DNA from 3 places in the Enterobacter chuandaensis genome. Region 3 is predicted to be linked to each of the others. Evidence: predicted binding sites of a transcription regulator. Region 3 holds the regulator's gene; each other region holds the start of a gene.
What was found. Region 3 encodes LexA, which represses DNA repair genes until DNA is damaged. Its sites were predicted from a motif close to TNCTGTATGTACATACAGNA; they were not measured.
Positions count from the first base shown of each region.

Region 1: a site for LexA is predicted at 1,248-1,267, ahead of rmuC (DNA recombination protein RmuC). Genes of this name have one in related genera too.
Region 2: a site for LexA is predicted at 3,608-3,627, ahead of umuD (translesion error-prone DNA polymerase V autoproteolytic subunit). Genes of this name have one in related genera too.

Region 1 is NZ_CP097173.1:4,433,022-4,439,771, reverse strand. It holds gene MX657_RS21330 (dienelactone hydrolase family protein) at 1-154, opposite strand, end outside; gene udp (uridine phosphorylase) at 410-1,171, shown strand; gene rmuC (DNA recombination protein RmuC) at 1,311-2,768, shown strand; gene ubiE (bifunctional demethylmenaquinone methyltransferase/2-methoxy-6-polyprenyl-1,4-benzoquinol methylase UbiE) at 2,835-3,590, shown strand; gene ubiJ (ubiquinone biosynthesis protein UbiJ) at 3,604-4,209, shown strand; gene ubiB (ubiquinone biosynthesis regulatory protein kinase UbiB) at 4,206-5,846, shown strand; gene tatA (Sec-independent protein translocase subunit TatA) at 5,923-6,177, shown strand; gene tatB (Sec-independent protein translocase protein TatB) at 6,181-6,723, shown strand; gene tatC (Sec-independent protein translocase subunit TatC) at 6,726-6,750, shown strand, end outside.
Region 2 is NZ_CP097173.1:2,153,243-2,159,992, reverse strand. It holds gene MX657_RS10560 (LysR family transcriptional regulator) at 1-708, opposite strand, end outside; gene MX657_RS10555 (NAD(P)H-dependent flavin oxidoreductase) at 845-1,825, shown strand; gene umuC (translesion error-prone DNA polymerase V subunit UmuC) at 1,909-3,171, opposite strand; gene umuD (translesion error-prone DNA polymerase V autoproteolytic subunit) at 3,155-3,589, opposite strand; gene MX657_RS10540 (hypothetical protein) at 3,912-4,112, shown strand; gene MX657_RS10535 (aldo/keto reductase family oxidoreductase) at 4,159-5,025, opposite strand; gene tcp (methyl-accepting chemotaxis citrate transducer) at 5,169-6,750, shown strand, end outside.
Region 3 is NZ_CP097173.1:325,531-332,280, forward strand. It holds gene plsB (glycerol-3-phosphate 1-O-acyltransferase PlsB) at 1-1,214, opposite strand, end outside; gene MX657_RS01525 (diacylglycerol kinase) at 1,369-1,737, shown strand; gene lexA (transcriptional repressor LexA) at 1,846-2,454, shown strand; gene dinF (MATE family efflux transporter DinF) at 2,518-3,855, shown strand; gene MX657_RS01540 (CsbD family protein) at 3,976-4,185, shown strand; gene zur (zinc uptake transcriptional repressor Zur) at 4,234-4,746, opposite strand; gene MX657_RS01550 (cupin domain-containing protein) at 4,862-5,350, shown strand; gene traF (conjugal transfer protein TraF) at 5,576-6,750, shown strand, end outside.

The DNA.
Region 1 (6,750 bases), 560 kb from region 3:
CGTCTGCCGACCTGGGGCGCGCGTGATAAGCAGGCATATTCTCCCCCTGCGAGGGGATGGAGGTCTCGCCCGCAGTAATGGCGTCTTCTGAGGTTGAGACGATGGTTGAAGCATGCGGAGCCGCAGCAGGTGCAAATCCGGTTTTTCCAGTCATGGCATTCTCCGTACCAATGAGTTAGCGCAAAGGTAAATATAGACACCAGGTTAACAACCCACAGTGCCTTAAACGGTCTATCTTTTGTGCAGCACCCGACGATATAACTTGTTAATGTGATGCGAATCACTCTTTGGTGGAAATTCAATGCAATCATTTTCATTCATGGTGAGATGCGTCACGAAATTATGCTTACCGCTTCTGTAAAGTACCGTTTTACTTCTTCTGACTAACCGACCCACAGAGGAGTCACCTATGTCTAAGTCTGATGTTTTTCATCTCGGCCTCACTAAAAACGATTTACAAGGGGCTACGCTCGCTATCGTCCCTGGCGATCCAGAGCGTGTGGAAAAGATCGCCGCGCTGATGGATAAGCCGGTCAAGCTGGCTGCCCATCGTGAATTCACCACCTGGCGCGCAGAGCTGGATGGCAAAGCGGTGATTGTGTGCTCTACCGGTATCGGTGGCCCGTCTACCTCTATCGCCGTGGAAGAGCTGGCGCAGCTGGGCATTCGTACTTTCCTGCGTATCGGTACCACCGGCGCGATTCAGCCGCACATCAACGTCGGCGACGTGCTGGTGACGACCGCATCCGTGCGTCTGGATGGCGCAAGTCTGCATTTTGCGCCGATGGAATTCCCGGCAGTGGCAGATTTCGAATGCACCACCGCGCTGGTTGAAGCGGCGAAATCCGTGGGCGCAACCACTCACGTAGGCGTAACTGCCTCTTCTGATACCTTCTACCCGGGCCAGGAGCGTTACGACACCTTCTCTGGTCGCGTGGTGAGCCGCTTCAAAGGCTCAATGGAAGAGTGGCAGTCTATGGGCGTGATGAACTACGAGATGGAATCCGCAACGCTGCTGACCATGTGCGCAAGCCAGGGTCTGCGTGCCGGTATGGTGGCGGGCGTTATCGTCAACCGCACCCAGCAGGAGATCCCGAACGCCGAAACCATGAAGCAGACCGAAAGTCACGCGGTGAAAATCGTGGTGGAAGCGGCTCGCCGCCTGATCTAGTTCTCCTCTCTGAGATAAAAGGCCGACACGTTCGGCCTTTATTTTTTGCGTAACGCCTCGCAGGAAAACCCTTTCAAACTGGACGTTTATACAGCACAATTCTATTTTGTGCGGGTTATACGTGGATGCAGGGGGCATTGTGGATATCTCAATCCTGGTTTATGCGGTGATTGCGCTGGTAAGCGTGGGGATAGGCTGGCTGATTTCCAGCTACCAGCACGCGCAGCAGAAAGCCGAGCAGCTGGCAGAGCGCGAAGAGATTGTTGCTGACCTCAGCGCAGCAAAACAACAGCTTGCGCTGAGTGACCACTGGCGCGACGAGTGCGAACTGCTCAATAATGAACTGCGCAATCTGCGTGATATCAATACCTCGCTGGAGGCCGATCTCCGCGAAGTGACCACCCGCCTTGAATCCACCCAGCTGCATGCGGAAGACAAAATCCGCCAGATGATCAACAGCGAGCAGCGCCTTAGCGAACAGTTTGAGAACCTCGCCAACCGTATTTTCGAGCACAGCAACCGCCGCGTTGACGAACAGAACCGCCAGAGCCTGAACAGCCTGCTGACGCCGCTACGCGAACAGCTGGACGGCTTTCGTCGTCAGGTGCAGGACAGCTTTGGTCAGGAAGCCCGCGAGCGGCACACGCTGGCGCATGAGATCCGTAATCTCCAGCAGTTGAATGCCCAGATGGCGCAGGAGGCGGTCAACCTGACGCGCGCGCTGAAAGGGGACAACAAAACCCAGGGCAACTGGGGAGAAGTGGTGCTCACCCGCGTGCTTGAGGCTTCTGGCCTGCGGGAAGGGTATGAATACGAGACGCAGGTGAGTATTGAAAACGACGCCCGCTCGCGAATGCAGCCGGATGTGATCGTGCGTCTACCGCAGGGCAAAGATGTGGTCATTGACGCCAAAATGACGCTGGTGGCGTATGAGCGCTACTTCAACGCCGAGGATGACTACACGCGCGAATCGGCGCTGCAGGAACACATCGCCTCCGTGCGTAACCATATTCGTCTGCTGGGCAGAAAGGATTATCAGCAGTTGCCGGGGCTGCGCTCGCTGGACTATGTCCTGATGTTTATCCCGGTCGAGCCCGCGTTTTTGCTGGCACTCGACAGACAGCCTGAACTGATCACCGAAGCGCTCAAAAATAACATTATGCTGGTCAGCCCCACCACGCTGCTGGTGGCGTTACGCACCATCGCGAACCTGTGGCGCTATGAGCACCAGAGCCGCAACGCGCAGCAAATTGCCGATCGCGCCAGCAAGCTGTACGACAAAATGCGTCTCTTCGTGGACGACATGTCCTCCGTCGGACAAAGCCTGGAACGTGCGCAGGATAACTACCGTCAGGCGATGAAAAAGCTCGCCTCCGGGCGTGGCAACCTGCTGGCGCAGGCCGAAGCGTTTCGCAGCCTGGGGGTGGAGGTTAAACGCGAGATTAATCCGGAATTGGCCGAACAGGCGACAGCGCAGGACGAAGAATTCCGACTGCGTGAGGGCGGGGATGAGCAAAATACCCTCAGCCAGGACAACGATTTAGCGGCGGAATTATCGCCAGATGAACAGCCAGCGCGTTTCTTTCGCGGTGGTTGAATCGTAGGGCAATTGCGCCCAATCTGTTACACTTCACGAACATTTGACTGATAAGCAGGCTCTGAGATGGTTGACGATTCACAAGACACGACGCACTTTGGCTTTCAGACTGTTGCCAAAGCGCAGAAAGCTGACATGGTGGCCCACGTATTTCATTCCGTGGCGGCGAAGTACGATGTGATGAATGACTTGATGTCGTTCGGCATTCATCGCTTGTGGAAGCGCTTCACCATCGACTGCAGCGGTGTGCGTCGTGGACAAACGGTTCTCGATTTGGCTGGCGGTACGGGCGATCTGACGGCGAAATTCTCCCGTCTGGTGGGCGAAACCGGTCGCGTTGTACTGGCTGATATTAATGATTCCATGCTGAAAATGGGGCGCGAAAAGCTGCGTAACATTGGCGTGGTGGGGAACGTGGAATACGTGCAGGCCAACGCCGAAGCGCTGCCGTTCCCGGACAATACCTTTGACTGTATCACCATCTCTTTCGGCCTGCGTAACGTGACCGACAAAGACAAAGCGCTGCGCTCCATGTACCGCGTGCTGAAGCCGGGTGGACGCCTGCTGGTGCTCGAGTTCTCTAAACCGATTATCGACCCACTGAGCAAAGCCTACGACGCCTATTCCTTCCACGTGCTGCCGCGTATTGGCGAACTGGTGGCAAACGACGCGGAAAGCTATCGCTATCTGGCGGAATCAATTCGCATGCACCCGGATCAGGACACCTTAAAAGCCATGATGCAGGATGCGGAATTTGAGAACGTTGAATACTTCAACATGACGGCGGGTGTCGTCGCGCTGCATCGCGGTTACAAATTCTGAGTGGAGGTGTCCCGTGCCCTTTAAACCCTTAGTCACCGCAGGCATCGAGAATGTGCTGAATGCCTTCCTGTATCGCGCTCCGGCGCTGAAAGCTGCACGTCAGCGGCTAAACGGGAAGGTTTTGCGCATTGTGTTAAAAGAGTTCTCGACGCCGCTCGTGCTGGTCTTCAGCGAACGCCAGCTTGACGTTCTGGGTGAGTGGGAAGGCAAGGCGGATTGCTCGGTCATCACCCATATGAGCGTGCTGCCGAAATTGCGCGATCGCCAGCAGCTGACGGCGCTTATCCGCAGCGGTGAGCTGGAAGTGGAAGGCGATATTCAGGTCGTGCAGAACTTCGTTGCGCTCAGCGATCTGGCTGAGTTTGACCCGGCAGAGCTGCTTGCGCCCTTTATTGGCGACATCGCCGCTGAAGGGATCGGGAAAGTGATTCATGGCGGTACGGCGTTCCTGCGCAAAAATCTGCAACGCCAACAGCGCTATGCCGCAGAAGTGCTGACCGAAGAGTGGCGTATGGCGCCCGGGCCACTGGAAGTGGCGTGGTTCGCGGAAGAAACGGCCGCGGTTGAACGTGCGGTTGATGCCTTAAGCAAACGGCTGGAAAAACTGGAGGGCAAATGACGCCTGGTGAAATTCGGCGCCTCTATTTTATCATCCACACCTTTTTGAGTTACGGGCTCGACGAGCTCATCCCCAAAATGCGTATCACGCTGCCGCTCAGGATCTGGCGGCGGACGCTGTTCTGGATGCCAAATCGCCATAAAGGTCAGCCGCTGGGTGAACGCCTGCGTCTGGCGCTGCAGGAGCTCGGCCCGGTATGGATTAAGTTCGGGCAAATGCTCTCAACCCGCCGCGATCTCTTTCCGCCGCACATTGCCGATGAACTGGCGATGCTGCAGGATCGTGTCGCCCCGTTTGACGGGGTGAGAGCGAAGAAACAGATCGAAGAGGCGATGGGTAACCTTCCCGTTGAAGCCTGGTTTGATGATTTCGAAATAGAACCGCTGGCGTCGGCTTCTATCGCTCAGGTGCACACTGCGCGTCTGAAAGAGAACGGCAAAGAGGTGGTGATTAAAGTGATCCGCCCGGATATCCTGCCGATCATCAAAGCCGACATGAAGCTAATATATCGTCTGGCGCGCTGGGTTCCGCGTCTGCTGCCGGACGGCCGTCGACTGCGTCCAATGGAAGTGGTGCGGGAATATGAAAAGACGCTGATTGATGAGCTTAATCTGCTGCGCGAATCGGCAAACGCCATCCAGCTGCGCCGCAATTTTGAAAACAGCCCGATGCTCTATGTGCCCGAAGTCTATTCTGACTACTGCAGCCAGAACATGATGGTGATGGAGCGCATCTACGGTATTCCGGTTTCGGATGTGGTGGCCCTGGAGAAGCAGGGAACGAACATGAAGCTGCTGGCCGAACGTGGCGTGCAGGTCTTCTTTACCCAGGTTTTCCGCGACAGCTTTTTCCATGCGGACATGCACCCGGGCAATATCTTCGTGAGCTATGAGCATCCTGAGGACCCGAAGTACATCGGTATCGACTGCGGGATTGTGGGCTCGCTGAACAAAGAAGATAAACGTTATCTGGCTGAGAACTTCATCGCGTTCTTCAACCGCGACTACCGTAAGGTGGCCGAGCTGCATGTGGATTCCGGCTGGGTTCCGCCGGACACCAACGTCGAAGAGTTTGAGTTTGCTATCCGTACCGTCTGCGAACCGATTTTTGAAAAACCGCTGGCAGAGATCTCTTTCGGCCACGTGCTGTTAAACCTGTTTAATACGGCCCGCCGTTTTAATATGGAAGTTCAGCCACAGCTAGTTTTACTTCAGAAAACATTACTTTACGTTGAAGGTGTAGGTCGACAACTCTATCCTCAGTTAGACTTGTGGAAGACGGCTAAACCTTTCCTGGAATCCTGGATTAAGGATCAGGTTGGCCTACCCGCGCTGGTGCGCTCGCTGAAAGAGAAAGGCCCGTTTTGGATCGAAAAAATGCCTGAAATTCCTGAACTGGTTTACGACAGTTTGCGTCAGAGCAAGAACCTTCAGCACAGCATGGATAAAATCGCCCGCGAGCTTCAGTCCAGCCGTGTGCGCCAGGGACAGTCACGCTACCTCTTTGGCATTGGGGCTACGCTGTTGCTGAGCGGTACGCTGCTGCTGATTAACCGTCCGGACTGGCAAATGATGCCTGCCTGGCTGATGGCGGGTGGGGTTGTCGTCTGGCTCGCTGGCTGGAGAAAAACGCGCTGAGTTTGCGTCGCTATCATCAGGTTGCATACGTATAATGCGATCTGACCAATTAATCATCTATCCCTGAGGAATATGTATGGGTGGTATCAGTATCTGGCAATTAGTCATTATTGCCGTCATCGTCGTGCTGCTGTTTGGCACCAAAAAGCTCGGTTCTATTGGTTCCGATCTGGGCGCATCTATCAAAGGCTTCAAGAAAGCAATGAGCGATGATGAGAATAAGCAGGATAAAACCAGCCAGGATGCTGACTTTACTGCTAAATCCATCTCCGACAAGCAAGAAGATGCCAGGAAGGAAGACGCTAAAAGCCACGACAAAGAGCAGGTGTAAGCCGTGTTCGACATTGGTTTTAGTGAGCTGCTGCTGGTCTTTGTGATTGGCCTGATCGTGCTGGGGCCGCAGCGTCTTCCCGTGGCGGTGAAAACCGTCGTGGGCTGGGTTCGCGCGCTGAGATCGCTGGCTTCGACCGTTCAGAACGAGCTGGCACAGGAGCTTAAGCTGCAGGAGTTTCAGGAAAGCCTGAAAAAGGTTGAGAAGGCGAGCATGGATAACCTGACGCCGGAACTGAAAGCCTCAATGGATGAGCTGCGCGAAGCGGCGGAATCCATGAAGCGCTCTTACAGCGTTAACGATCCTGAAAAAGCGAGTGATGAAGCGAACACCATTCATAACCCGGTGGTGAAGGACAGCGAAGCGCAGCGCGAGGGCGTGACGCCAGCGAGTGCGGAGCACCAGGCCGCAGCGCCTGAACAAACGCCGCAGGAACCTGAACTGAAAAAACAGGTGCAGCCGGAAGAGCCAGTGGCAAAAGCGGCTGACGTTAAGCCCGCCGCACCCGTTTCCGAATCATCCCCCTCGTCGAGTGATAAAGCGTAACCATGGCAGTAGATGATACTCAACCGC
Region 2 (6,750 bases), 1.8 Mb from region 3:
CCCGGCCAGGCCCGCCGCGATGTAGGCTTCGGAGTTATCCACGACCAGCTTGCCGGGCAGCGTTATTTCCGCAATGCCTTCTGGCGTAGTAAACGTCCAGGGTTGAATTTTTCTGCTGTTGTTATTAATCCAGTTGATGGCCTGATGTTTGTATAAATCATCCAGCGTTTCTGGCGTACCGTGTTTTGCCAGCCAGGCCGGGCTGGCACAGGTCGTGATGTTAATGTTCCCGATTTTGCGCGCGACATAGTCACCATCGTCCAGCTCCCCCACTCGCAGCACGCAGTCCAGGCCATCGCGCAGCATATCCCGACGGCGGTCAGAGCTGCTCAGTATGATGTCGATTTCAGGATGCTGCCGATAAAAATCCGGCAGGTTGGGTATGACCCTCAGCGCCGCAAAAGCGATGGGCATATCCACCCGCAACTGACCGTGTATTGCCCGGCCAGTGCCAAACGACTCCAGTAAATCGTCCGCCTGCGCCAGCAGGGGTTTACTTCGGCGATAAAACGCCTCGCCGTCCGGCGTCAGGCTAATCCGCCGCGTTGTTCTCTGCAGCAAACGCGTGCCGCTGTGCTGCTCCAGATGCTGTAACGCTTTGGTGACCGCCGGACGGTGGATCTGCAGATTTTCCGCCGCCTGGGTCAGGCTGCCCGACTCGACAATTTCAATGAAAACTCTAATTGATTCAAAGAGATTTAGTTGCATTGGTTGTCTCTTTTGCCGTCACAGGAATGTCAGGATTATTACTTATTTTATAACAGTGATGAATCTTTTTGGCTGTTTTTCCTAACAATCTTCCGCCCTACACTCTCCTCCATTCAAACGTGAGGAATGTTCTGCTATGAAAAATAACCGTATCTGTCAGATCCTGGGTATCGGAAAGCCTGTTATTCAGGGGCCACTTTCCTGGCTCACCGATGCAAGGCTGGTCGCCGCCGTCAGCAATGCCGGAGGGCTCGGCGTGCTGGGGCCTAATGCCGGTTTAACCGCCGACACCGCGGTTTCCACGCCGGAAGAGACCGCCGAAAAAATGCGCGAAGAAATTCGCAAAACCAAACGGCTGACCGAAAAACCGTTTGGCGTGAACCTGATCCCCACGGCCGTTAATGACGTCTGGACTGGGCCTATCCTTCAGGTGGTGAAAGAAGAAGGCGTCAGAGCCGTTGTGTACACGGGCTATGGGGAAGGCAGCATTATTCCTGCGCTATTCAGTGAATTAAAAGAGGCGGGTATTGCCATTATCTACCGCGACATTAATCCCACCCCGGAAAACACCCGTCTCGCGGAAGACGCAGGGGCTGACATTATTGTGGCCACCGGTTTTGATGAAGGCGGTACCTTACCCGCAACGGCGCTTGGCACCTTTTCCATCGTGCCGCTGATTGCCGATGCCGTGAAGCACGTCCCGGTGATGGCTGCGGGCGGCATTACCGATAACCGCACCGCCAGAGCGGCGCATGCATTAGGTGCGGAAGGTGTGTTTGCCGGCTCGGTGTTTATCAGCACGGAAGAAAGCCGAGTGCCGCAGGAGGTCAAAGAAAAAATTGTTGCCGCCAACGGCCTGGACCTGCTGCTTTTCCGCACTGTCCCCCACTACTATCGTTCTCTCCCCGGCAAGCTGGCGGAAAAACTGGCGGCGATGGATAAAGCTGGCGCAAGCAATGAAGCGCTGGGCAAGGCGATGGGAGGATTACGGGGCCTGCGCCTGGGCATGCTGGAAAATAATACCGATGAAGGTTATATCGCGCTCGGCACGGGGATCGGGAATATCCGCAGCGTGAGAAGCGTGGCTGAGGTTGTCGATGCGTTAACGGTTGAGTAAGCCCTTAACCCTGATGCTATGGACGCTGCACAGAAGCGGCGTCCGTAAACCGTCTTCGGCTCTTTGTCACACATAGCCGCCTTTCATCTCGCTACCGGCAAATCCGCGTACCGCGTCGTATAGGCCGGTGACAGCATCTCGCGTTTCATCGCCCAGGCTTTCTCAATCCCCTGCCCGGCAAACCATATTTTTCCTTTGCCGGAATGATTTACGCTGTCGATCGTCGCCATCAGCGCCGCGCTGTTGGCGCTCGGGCGGTTATCGTCAAACAAATTCAGTTGGGCTACGCCGCTGCTGAAAAAGTCTGCCAGCATCACCCCCGCTTTCATATAGCGATATCCGTCAAGCCAGATACGACACAGTGCCTCCGTGGCGGCACGGATGATATCGCGCGAATCATTGGTGGGCGTCATCAGGGTGACGGAAGCCTGGTTGCCGTAATAAATTTCGTTGTCCGCGTGTGGGCTGGTGCGCACAAACACGCTGATAAAGCGGCAATATTGATGCTCGCCGCGCAGTTTTTCCGCAGCACGTTCCGCATAGGCGCAAATGGCCTGATGCATCTCCTCGTATTGCGTTATACGGTGCCCAAACGAACGGCTACAGATAATTTGCTGCTTCGTGGGGGTAAACTCTTCCAGATCGAGGCAAGGCTCACCGCGAAGCTCGCGCGCCGTGCGCTCCATTACCACGTTAAAATGTTTGCGGATGACCCAGGATGACGCTTCCGCCAGCTCCTGCGCCGTGGTTATCCCCATCGCGTTAAGCTTTTTCGTGATGCGTCGGCCTACGCCCCACACCTCCTCCACCGGAACCTTCGCCAGCAGTTTACGCTGCCGTTCACGATCCGAGAGATCGACCACGCCACCGGTGGCTGACCACCGCTTCGCCGCATAGTTGGCCAGCTTCGCCAGCGTTTTGGTCGGCGCAATCCCGACGCCAACGGTTAAGCCCGTATTTTTAAAGACCTGCGTGCGCATCTGGTGGCCGAATGCGTCCAGCGACATGCAGTTGCTGACCCCCGAAACGTTCACGAATGCTTCATCAATGGAGTAGATCTCAATGGCCGGCGCGAGATCGGTCAGCGTCTGCATTACCCGGCTGCTGAGATCGGCATACAGCGCATAGTTCGAGCTGAAAACGTAAACCCGCGACGGGTACCCCTTCTCTTTGAATTTAAAATAGGGTTCACCCATTTTTATGCCGAACTGCTTTGCCTCCCGCGACAGCGAAATAATGCAGCCGTCGTTGTTGGACACCACCACGATGGGCTTATCCACCAGATCGGGGCGAAATACCCTCTCGCAGGAGGCATAGAAGCTATTTACATCAACCAGCGCGAACATGTTTATGCGTTTTGAGAGTGTGGGTGACGACGCCGAAGATTTGCAGCTCCTCTTCGGACTGAAAGGCGATCGGCTGATAGCGGGCATTACGCGGCAGCAGCCGCAGAACCGGGCGGGTCTGTAGCTCTTTCACCGTAAACTCACCGCCGACCGACGCCACGACGATATCCCCATGTTCGGCATTTAACGAACGATCGACCACCAGCAGATCACCGTCGCTAATCCCCGCGCCGATCATGGAGTCCCCGCTCACTTTGATAAAGTAGGTCGCGCTGGGGTGCCTGACTGCCAGCCGGTTAAGATCGAGACGATCCTCCACATAATCCTGCGCAGGGCTTGGAAAGCCACAGGCAACACGTTCTAAAAATAAAGGTAATTCAATGATTTGTTTTGGTTGATAAGAAAAGAGAGTGTCCATGATGCCTTTCCCGCCAGATACTGTATATAAATACAGTATTACGGATTATGGACAAGGATCAAGGTCATTTCCGGAGGCGCACCCAAACGCGTTGAAGTTTGAGCGGATTTTATTTGGCAACATCCACTGCGGGTCACCCGCTCTATGATTTTTAATACCCACCTAAAAGTCACACATAAGTCACGACAAAATCACTTTGCTATCACTTATAAATGAGATAGCAAAAATAAAATCACTACTAACACACTATATATTGACTTTATTGTGATAAAAAAGCATATTCATCGCACGAATTATTAAGACTTCCCGGAGGACGTTTCCTGTGCCAGCTCGTGACTATCCTGACAAGCGCGTTGCCCGCGGTTTAGCCAAGGAGGCCGATCTCAGAATGTTCAGCGCCCGCATCGAGGCTGACCTGATGGAATACATCAGAATCACCGCCTTTGAGACGCGTAAAAGTAAGCAGGAAATTGTGGCGGAGGCCTTAGCGCTTCACAGACAGATAAGTCAACGAGAAGTCTGAAAAAGCAAAGCCCGGAAGTGCCCTTCCGGCTTTGCCCATGTCGCAATTAGTCCATCAGCGCGTTCAGTTTTTCCAGCGCTGCGGGCGGTAACTGCAGTTCTCCCGCTGCGAGGTTTTGCCGCAGATGCGCCACCGAAGAGGTGCCGGGGATCAGCAGGATGTTCGGCGAACGTTGCAGCAACCATGCCAGCGCAACCTGCATCGCCGTTGCGCCCAGGGAATCCGCGACGGCCTGCAGGCCGGTGGACTGCAGTGGCGTGAAGCCTCCCAACGGGAAGAACGGCACATACGCAATCCCCTGCTGCGCCAGTAAATCCACCAGCGCATCGTCGCCGCGGTTCACAATATTGTACATGTTCTGCACGCAGACGATCTGCACCATCTTCCGCGCCTCTGCCACCTGCGTGGCCGTGACGTTGCTCAGACCAATGTGGCGTACCAGCCCTTGCTGCTGTAATTCTGCGAGGGTGGAAAGCGGTTCCGCGATCGATCCTTCCGCAGGGCCATGTGCGCTGAACATGATCCGCAGGTTCACCACGTCCAGCACATCCAGCTTCAGGTTGCGCAGGTTGTCATGAACCGCCTGGGTCAACTCCTGCGCGGAAAAGGCCGGCAGCCAGGCCCCTTTGTCATCGCGGCGAGCGCCGATCTTGGTGACGAGGGTGAGATCGTCCCGGTAAGGATGAAGCGCCTCGCAGATCAGCTGGTTCGTCACATGCGGGCCGTAAAAATCGCTGGTATCAATATGGTTCACTCCCGCCGCCACGGCTTCGCGCAGCACCTCCAGTGCGGCTTGCTTATCCTTCGGTGGGCCAAATACGCCCGGCCCGGCAAGCTGCATCGCCCCGTAGCCCAGTCGTTTAACCGTCCGCGTTCCGAGCGCGTACGTTCCGCTTCTATCAATGCTGCTCATGTTGACCTTCCTCATAAAAATAATCCGGATTTACAACAGGTTCCTCACAGGACCCCTTAGTTAAGCGCGAGTTAAATTAAAGTTTAAATTTTATACGACGATAGTATGGGTGTACCTCTGCATCTTTTTAACGGACGACCGCTATGCTGAAAAATCTGCACGTGATTACCGGTATTATCTTTGCCCTCACCATATTCTGTCTGCTGCAAGTTGTCACGGGAGGGTTGTTCTACTCTGCCGTCAGCAACGATCGCCATAACTTCCAGAACTCCGGCGTGCTGAATGCCCAGCAGGAAAGCCTGAGCGACAGCGTGAACACGCTGGTAAAAACACGCGTTACCGTCACCCGCGTGGCGATCCGCTACCTGAAGAACCAGCGCGACCCGGCGTCCCTTGCCGCGATTAACAAACTGCTGGGCACCGCAGGCGACTCGCTGGCTAAAGCTGAAGCCTATAACAAAGAATGGCAGAAAATGCCGCAGGTTAACGGCCAGAATGCGGCATTAACCGACGAGATGCAGAAGTCATGGAATCAGATGCACGAGGTGATGCGTTTGTCGATTGAGTACCTGCGCGCCGACAACTACCAGGCCTATGGCGATCTGGACGCTCAGCAGGCCCAGGACGACATGGAAGCGGTCTATAACCGCTGGCGTGCCGAGAACAACACGCTGCTGAAGGCGGCAACCGAAGAGAACCAGAGCAGCTTCACGCAGATGCAGTGGACGCTGGCAGCCATTTTCCTGGCCGTTATCGCCGTGCTGGTGGTGATCTGGCAGGGTTTGCAGCACCTGCTGTTAAAGCCACTCAACACCATCATGAACCATATTCGCGCCATTGCGGGAGGCGACCTGACGCAGAATATCGCCCTCTCTGGTCGTAATGAGATGGGGCAACTGGCGGCTGGCCTGCATGAGATGCAGCAGTCGCTGGTGACGACCGTCAGCGCCGTACGCGGCAGCACCGACTCCATCTACACCGGCGCGGGTGAAATCGCCGCCGGAAGCAACGATCTCTCCGCCCGCACCGAAGAGCAGGCCTCCTCGCTCGAAGAGACTGCCGCCAGCATGGAAGAGCTGACCGCAACGGTTAAACAAAACTCCGATAATGCCCGTCAGGCGACGCTGCTGGCGAAAAACGCCTCAGAAACGGCGGCTCGCGGCGGCCACGTCGTGGATAACGTGGTGCGCACCATGAACGAAATTGCCGACAGTTCGCAGCAGATTGCGCACATTACCGGCGTGATTGACAGCATTGCGTTCCAGACCAACATTCTGGCGCTTAACGCCGCGGTAGAAGCGGCCCGTGCGGGCGAGCAAGGCCGCGGATTTGCGGTTGTTGCGGGTGAAGTCCGTACGCTGGCCAGCCGCAGCGCGCAGGCGGCAAAAGAGATCAAAGGGCTTATCGAGAACTCCGTCAGCCGGGTGAACACCGGTTCTGAACAGGTCAGCGAAGCGGGCGCGACCATGAAAGAGATTGTTGCCGCCGTCACCCGCGTAACCGATATCATGGGCGAGATTTCGTCCGCATCGGATGAACAGAGCCGCGGAATTGAGCAGGTGAGCCTGGCCGTGTCGCAGATGGACAGCGTGACGCAGCAAAACGCCGCGCTGGTGCAGCAGTCCGCCACGGCGGCAGCGGCGCTGGAAGATCAGTCCGAACAGCTGCGCCAGGCCGTAGCCGCATTTCGTCTGAACGGAAAAGAAAACGCGGCAACCCCGCGCC
Region 3 (6,750 bases):
GTCATCGACAGCGTGCCGGTCTTCGGATCGAGCAGACGACCGGTACGGGAACGTCCCCCTTCCACGAAGTACTCTACGGAATAACCGCGGCTGAACAGCTCGCCCAGATACTCGCGGAACACGGTGGAGTAGAGCTTGTTGCCCTTGAAGGTGCGACGAATAAAGAACGCACCCAGGCGGCGGAAGATCGGACCGGCTGGCCAGAAGTTCAGGTTAATACCGGCGGCAATGTGCGGCGGTACCAGCCCCTGATGATAGAGCACGTAGGAGAGAAGCAGGTAGTCCATGTGGCTGCGGTGGCAGGGGACATAGACAATCTCATGGCCATCGTGCGCCAGCTGCCGCACACGTTCGGCGTTATGTACGTTGATGCCCTGATAAAGGCGGTTCCAGGTAAAGCCGAGAATACGATCGGAAAGACGAATCATCTCGTAAGAGAAGTTCGCTGCGATCTCTTCCATCAGCGCAATGGCGTTCTGCTGGGCTTTCTCATGGGAAATTTTCTTGCTGCGCGCTTCGTCTTCAACGGCGCGGGCGATTGCTTTGGAGGCCAGCAGCTTGTTGAACAGATCCTGACGCGCAGGGAGACGTGGCCCTACGGCCGCCAGGCGCTGACGGGCGAAGTGCATACGCGCCACGCGCGCCAGTTTTTGCGCGATGATCTTATCGGTGCCGTGCTCGTCCGCCATTCGGCGAAGGGAGACGGAAGGGGAGAAGCGCACAAAGCTGTCGCGTCCCAGCCAGGAGACCGCGAAGAACTTCTGGATGCCGTTAAGCATGCGCAGCGGCGGGTTCTCTTCGCCTTTTTCGCGGCCCGGACGGCGGCCAAACATCACCGATACCGGCACCATCTGCACATCCAGGTCAGGATTGCTGCGGTGCAGGTCGAGATAGTCGTGGAACAGCTTGATGGACTCTTCTTTCGGTGTGTAATAGGTAAACACGCGCGGCCCGCCATGAATGAACACGTAGCGCGGCAGCAAAGTGCCGTCAACTTCCAGCGGTTCAAGCGGGTCGGGTAAATCATGCGCCAGACACTGGGCGCGAAGTGTCAGCAGGTCTGCCTTCGAGTTATAAGGCAAAACATACATAATAGGGCGCGACGTATCGAGCCCCAGTTCCAGCGCGGGTTCTGCTGGGATAGACTTGCTTTTTACCAGTATGCTTAATGGTAAATTAAGTAATTTGTAGTAAATTCGTGGCCAGCCGGACATAAACGATGTAAAGCCTCTGGTTAATAATGCAATTGCGGCGCAAGGATAACAGAAAGCGCGCAAAATTTCTGTTGTTACCCGTCATACTTCAGGCGGCAGCGCAACGCGCTACGCCTTCTGTTACTGACGCTCTTTTTTAAAAAAGGTTCTTTTAATGGCCAATAATACCACTGGGTTAACGCGTATCATCAAAGCTGCCGGTTATTCATGGAAAGGTTTCCGTGCCGCCTGGGTTAATGAAGCCGCTTTTCGCCAGGAAGGTGTCGCCGCTATCGTCGCGGTTATCATCGCCTGTTTCCTTGATGTAGATGCCATTACCCGCGTGCTTCTCATCGGTTCCGTACTTCTGGTGATGATAGTGGAAATTCTCAATAGCGCTATTGAGGCCGTGGTCGACCGGATCGGCTCTGATTTCCACGAGCTTTCTGGCCGCGCGAAAGATATGGGCTCCGCCGCTGTCCTGCTGGCGATTATCACAGCAGCCATTACCTGGGTCACGCTGCTTTGGTCACATTTCCGATGAGCCTCGAGGAATAATTAAGTCCCTGGTTTTTTGTGCAGTTTTTGGTTCCAAAATCGCCTTTGACTGTATATACTCACAGCATAACTGTATATACACCCAGGGGGCGGAATGAAAGCATTAACGACCAGGCAGCAAGAGGTGTTTGATCTCATTCGGGATCATATCGGCCAGACGGGTATGCCACCCACGCGCGCGGAAATCGCGCAGCGTCTGGGTTTCCGTTCTCCGAATGCTGCCGAGGAACACCTGAAAGCGCTGGCGCGTAAGGGTGTGATTGAGATTGTGTCAGGCGCGTCGCGTGGTATCCGCCTGCTGGTGGAAGAAGAGACGGGCATTCCGCTGATAGGCCGCGTTGCTGCAGGTGAACCGCTGCTGGCACAACAGCATATTGAAGGTCACTACCAGGTCGATCCTGGCATGTTCAAACCGAGCGCTGATTTCCTGCTGCGCGTCAGCGGGATGTCCATGAAAGACATCGGTATCCTGGACGGCGATCTGCTGGCCGTTCACAAAACGCAGGATGTACGTAACGGCCAGGTGGTGGTCGCGCGTATTGATGACGAAGTGACCGTTAAGCGTTTGAAAAAACAGGGTAACACCGTTCAGCTGCTGCCCGAAAACAGCGAATTCACTCCGATTGTGGTCGATCTCCGCGAACAGAGCTTCTCTATTGAAGGTTTGGCTGTTGGCGTGATTCGTAACGGCGAATGGCTGTAATCACTTCCTGACAGGCTACGCTTCCGCTGTAGCCTGCTTCATTTACCCTTGCCGGTATCTCTCATGTCACTGCTGACGGCATCTGATAAGGCATTGTGGCGTCTTGCCCTGCCGATGATTTTTTCCAATATCACCGTGCCCTTGCTGGGTCTGGTCGACACGGCCGTTATTGGCCATCTCGATTCCCCTGTTTATCTTGGCGGCGTGGCGATTGGCGCAACCGCAACCAGCTTCCTGTTTATGCTGCTGCTCTTTTTGCGGATGAGCACTACCGGGCTCACGGCACAGGCGTATGGTGCAAAAGACCCGTTACGTCTGGCGCGCGCGCTGGTGCAGCCGCTGATCCTGGCGCTTGGCGCGGGGGCGCTCATTGTTTTACTGCGCACGCCCCTGATAGACCTTGCGCTCCATGTTGTTGGCGGCAGCGAGGCGGTACTGGAGCAGGCGCGTCGCTTCCTGGAAATCCGCTGGCTCAGCGCGCCTGCCTCGCTGGCGAATCTCGTTCTGCTGGGGTGGCTACTGGGCGTGCAGTACGCCCGTGCGCCCGTAATTTTACTGGTCGTGGGAAACCTGCTTAACATCGCGCTCGATCTCTGGCTGGTGATAGGCCTGCATATGGACGTGCGCGGGGCGGCACTGGCGACGGCAATTGCCGAATACGGAACCTTATTCATTGGGCTGTGGATGGTCTGGCGCGTACTGGTCCTGCGCGGGATATCCCTCGTAATGCTGAAAACCGCATGGCGCGGCAATATCCGTAAACTGCTGGCGCTCAACCGTGACATCATGCTGCGCTCGCTTCTGCTACAGCTCTGTTTTGGCGCGTTGACGGTTTTTGGTGCCCGCCTTGGGCCTGAGATTGTCGCGGTGAATGCGGTCCTGATGACATTGCTGACGTTTACCGCCTACGCGCTGGACGGTTTCGCCTACGCCGTTGAGGCGCATTCAGGGCAGGCGTACGGTGCGCGTGAAAGTGGCCAGCTTCGTGAAGTATGGCGCGCGGCATGCCGTCAGTCGGGCCTGGTCGCGCTGGCATTCGCACTGATTTACGCCTGCTTTGGGCGCGACATTATTGCATTACTCACTTCGATCCCGTCTTTACGCGAACTTGCGGATCACTACATCGTCTGGCAGGTGATCTTGCCGGTGGTAGGTGTCTGGTGTTATCTGCTGGACGGCATGTTTATCGGTGCGACGCGCGGGGCGGAAATGCGTAATAGTATGGCGGTCGCGGCGGCGGGGTTTGGTCTGACGCTGCTGACGCTTCCCTGGCTGGGTAATCACGGTTTGTGGCTGGCGCTTGCGGTATTCCTCTCCCTGCGCGGCCTGTCGCTTGCTTTTATCTGGCATCGTCACTGGCAAAATAATACCTGGCTTCCTTCCCGTCACGATATATCGTGACGGTTAAAGATTCCGAATATGAAATCAACTGCCGAATCCTTAACTACAATAATTATCACGTCCAGCAGAAAAGAACGTAACGGACGTTACGACCCGACGCTTAACTAAGAGGACACGATGATGAATAAAGACGAAATCGGCGGCAACTGGAAGCAGTTCAAAGGTAAAGCGAAAGAACAGTGGGGTAAGCTGACTGATGACGATATGACCGTCATTGAAGGTAAACGCGATCAGCTTGTCGGTAAAATTCAGGAACGTTACGGCTACGCGAAAGATCAGGCAGAAAATGAAGTCAAAGACTGGGAAACCCGTAACGACTACCGCTGGTAACGCTGAATAACCCACACAGGCGGCTCTAAGCCGCCTTTTCTTTTGCCCTTAACGCGGCTTTTTCTTCACCAGGATTGAGTGATCGTGCTGACACGCATCCTGATGCCGACAGGCTTCCACCTCAACGCATTCAGAACACAACCCGTGTGCTTCAATCACGTTATGACGCAGGGCAAAACCCATTTTTGCCGCCAGCGTATGCATAATATCCTCTACGCCCTCCGCTCCCTCTTCTTTCACCACGCCGCAACGATCGCAGATAAACATGGCCGATGTATGCGTTGGCTGATCGAAAAGATGGCAGAGGACATAGCTGTTTGTGGATTCGACCTTATGCACAAACCCTTGTTCCAGCAGGAAATCCAGCGCGCGATACACCGTCGGCGGTTTAGCCTGCGGCTCGCTTTCGCGGAGCAGGTCGAGGAGGTCATATGCGCTGATGGCACCCTGCTGCAGGCTCATCAGACGCAGGACTTCAAGGCGCTGCGGGGTCAGGCGCACATTGCGTTGCGCGCACAGCTTTTCGGCCTGCGCTAACAGCTCTTTTGTGGACTTATCCATATAGCACCTCGGATGTTCTGGGACGTAAAACCCTCACTTTACCATGTTCTGGTAAAAACACCGATATCCGCCAGGCTGTGCTATACCTGACGCATCGCAAACCGGGAATACAACCATGAAAAAACCAGACTGTATCAAGCACTGGCGCGACGTAGAAGGGCCCGATGACGCCACCTACCCCGACAGTAACGAGCTTTTTTCCATCGGATCGCCGCTGGCGCGCAGCCTCGGCCTCAGGCGCATTGGCATTCACCATGAGCGTTTACCGCCGGGGCGTCGGACATCCTATCCCCATGCGGAAAGTGACGAAGAAGAGTTTATCTATGTACTTGAAGGTTATCCCGAAGCCTGGATTAATGGCTATTTGTGGAAACTAGAACCAGGAGACAGCGTGGGCTTTCCCGCCGGAACCGGCGTCTGCCATACCTTTATCAACAACACGGAAGAAGAGGTGCGGTTGCTGGTTGTGGGGGAAGCCAACAAGAAGCACAACCGCATCTACTATCCGCTCAACCCGGTCTATGCCGCCACGCGGGAAGACCGCTGGGTGGACCATCCACCGCAGTTTTTCGGGCCGCATAATGGAAAACCTGGGAAAAAATAATTTCCTCTTCTATAAATATTGAGGGCCGTCACAAATTACAACAGGCCGTAAGGAAGTTTTACTTAGGGAATGAATTAGCGGGTCTTTTTATCTTTATTCACAGCAATAGTTCGCGCCTGTTTGGGGGATAACAGACAGGGGTTATTTCATAACAGACTATAAGACGAGCATACTGTGAAAAAACATTTTAAATTTTCGGTGGTTAGCATCGCTGTCTCCTTGTTTATGGCAAATCAGGCGGGAGCAGCCAATACCTGGACAGAATCACGAAGCGACGCCATGGGCGGCACCGGCGTTGCTTCGGGCAATTATGGTAGCGGGGCGTTAATTAACCCAGCGCTGCTGGCAAAGGCAAAACCGGACGATGACGTGACGGTCATTTTACCGTCCGTTGGGGTGCAGGTAACGGATGAGGACAATCTTCAGGATGAGATTGATACCATCAACGACAAAATCAATCACTATAAGGATGTGGTTGATAACCTTACGCCAATTCAGGTCATCACTAATCCTTTAGGCTCAATCAACCAGTTCCAGGGCGCGGCCAAAGATCTGGCCGATGAGCTGGACTATCTTAAGGGCAAAACCGCTCGCGCGACGGCAGGAGCAGGCCTCGCCGTGAGTATCCCTAACGATGTGCTTTCCGTGGCCTTTATGGCGAAAGGCTATGCCCATGGCCGGGTAAGTTCGTCTATCGACCAGCAGGATATTGATTATCTGCGCGGTATTCAAAGAAGCAATGTGGTGGCTGCCGGCGTTGCTCTGGACGCTGCACTGAGGGGCACGGACCAGATTACCAAAAACCTTAACTCAACGGCGTCTGGCCGGGCGGCAATTGTCTCCGACTACGGTATTGCCGTAGCGCGTCAGTTTGACCTCGGCGGCGTTCCGGTTTCCGTGGGCGTGACGCCAAAACTGCAGAAAACCTGGGTCTACAACTACACCACCTCAATCTACGATTACGACAGTAATAAGTGGAACGACAGCCGCTACCGCACGGACGACACGGGCTTCAACGTCGATGCCGGTATTGCCGCTGACTTAGGCGAACATTGGACGGTCGGCGTGAGCGGGCAAAACCTGATGTCGCGCGATATCGACACCAAAGATGTCCGCATTCGCAACGGGCGTACGGGGGAAGTGGTGAGCTATAAAGACACCTACCAGATTCGTCCGCTGGTGACCGCGGGCGCCGCCTGGCACAACGATCTGGTGACCCTGACCGCCGATGGCGATCTGACCGAAACCAAAGGCTTTAAGAGCGAAGATACGTCGCAGTATGTTGGGGTCGGCGCTGAAGTAACTCCGCTCAGCTGGCTGGCGGTGCGTGCCGGTTATCGTGCGGATATGAAAGGGAACGACAGCAACGTCTTTACCGGTGGTGTCGGTTTCGCGCCGTT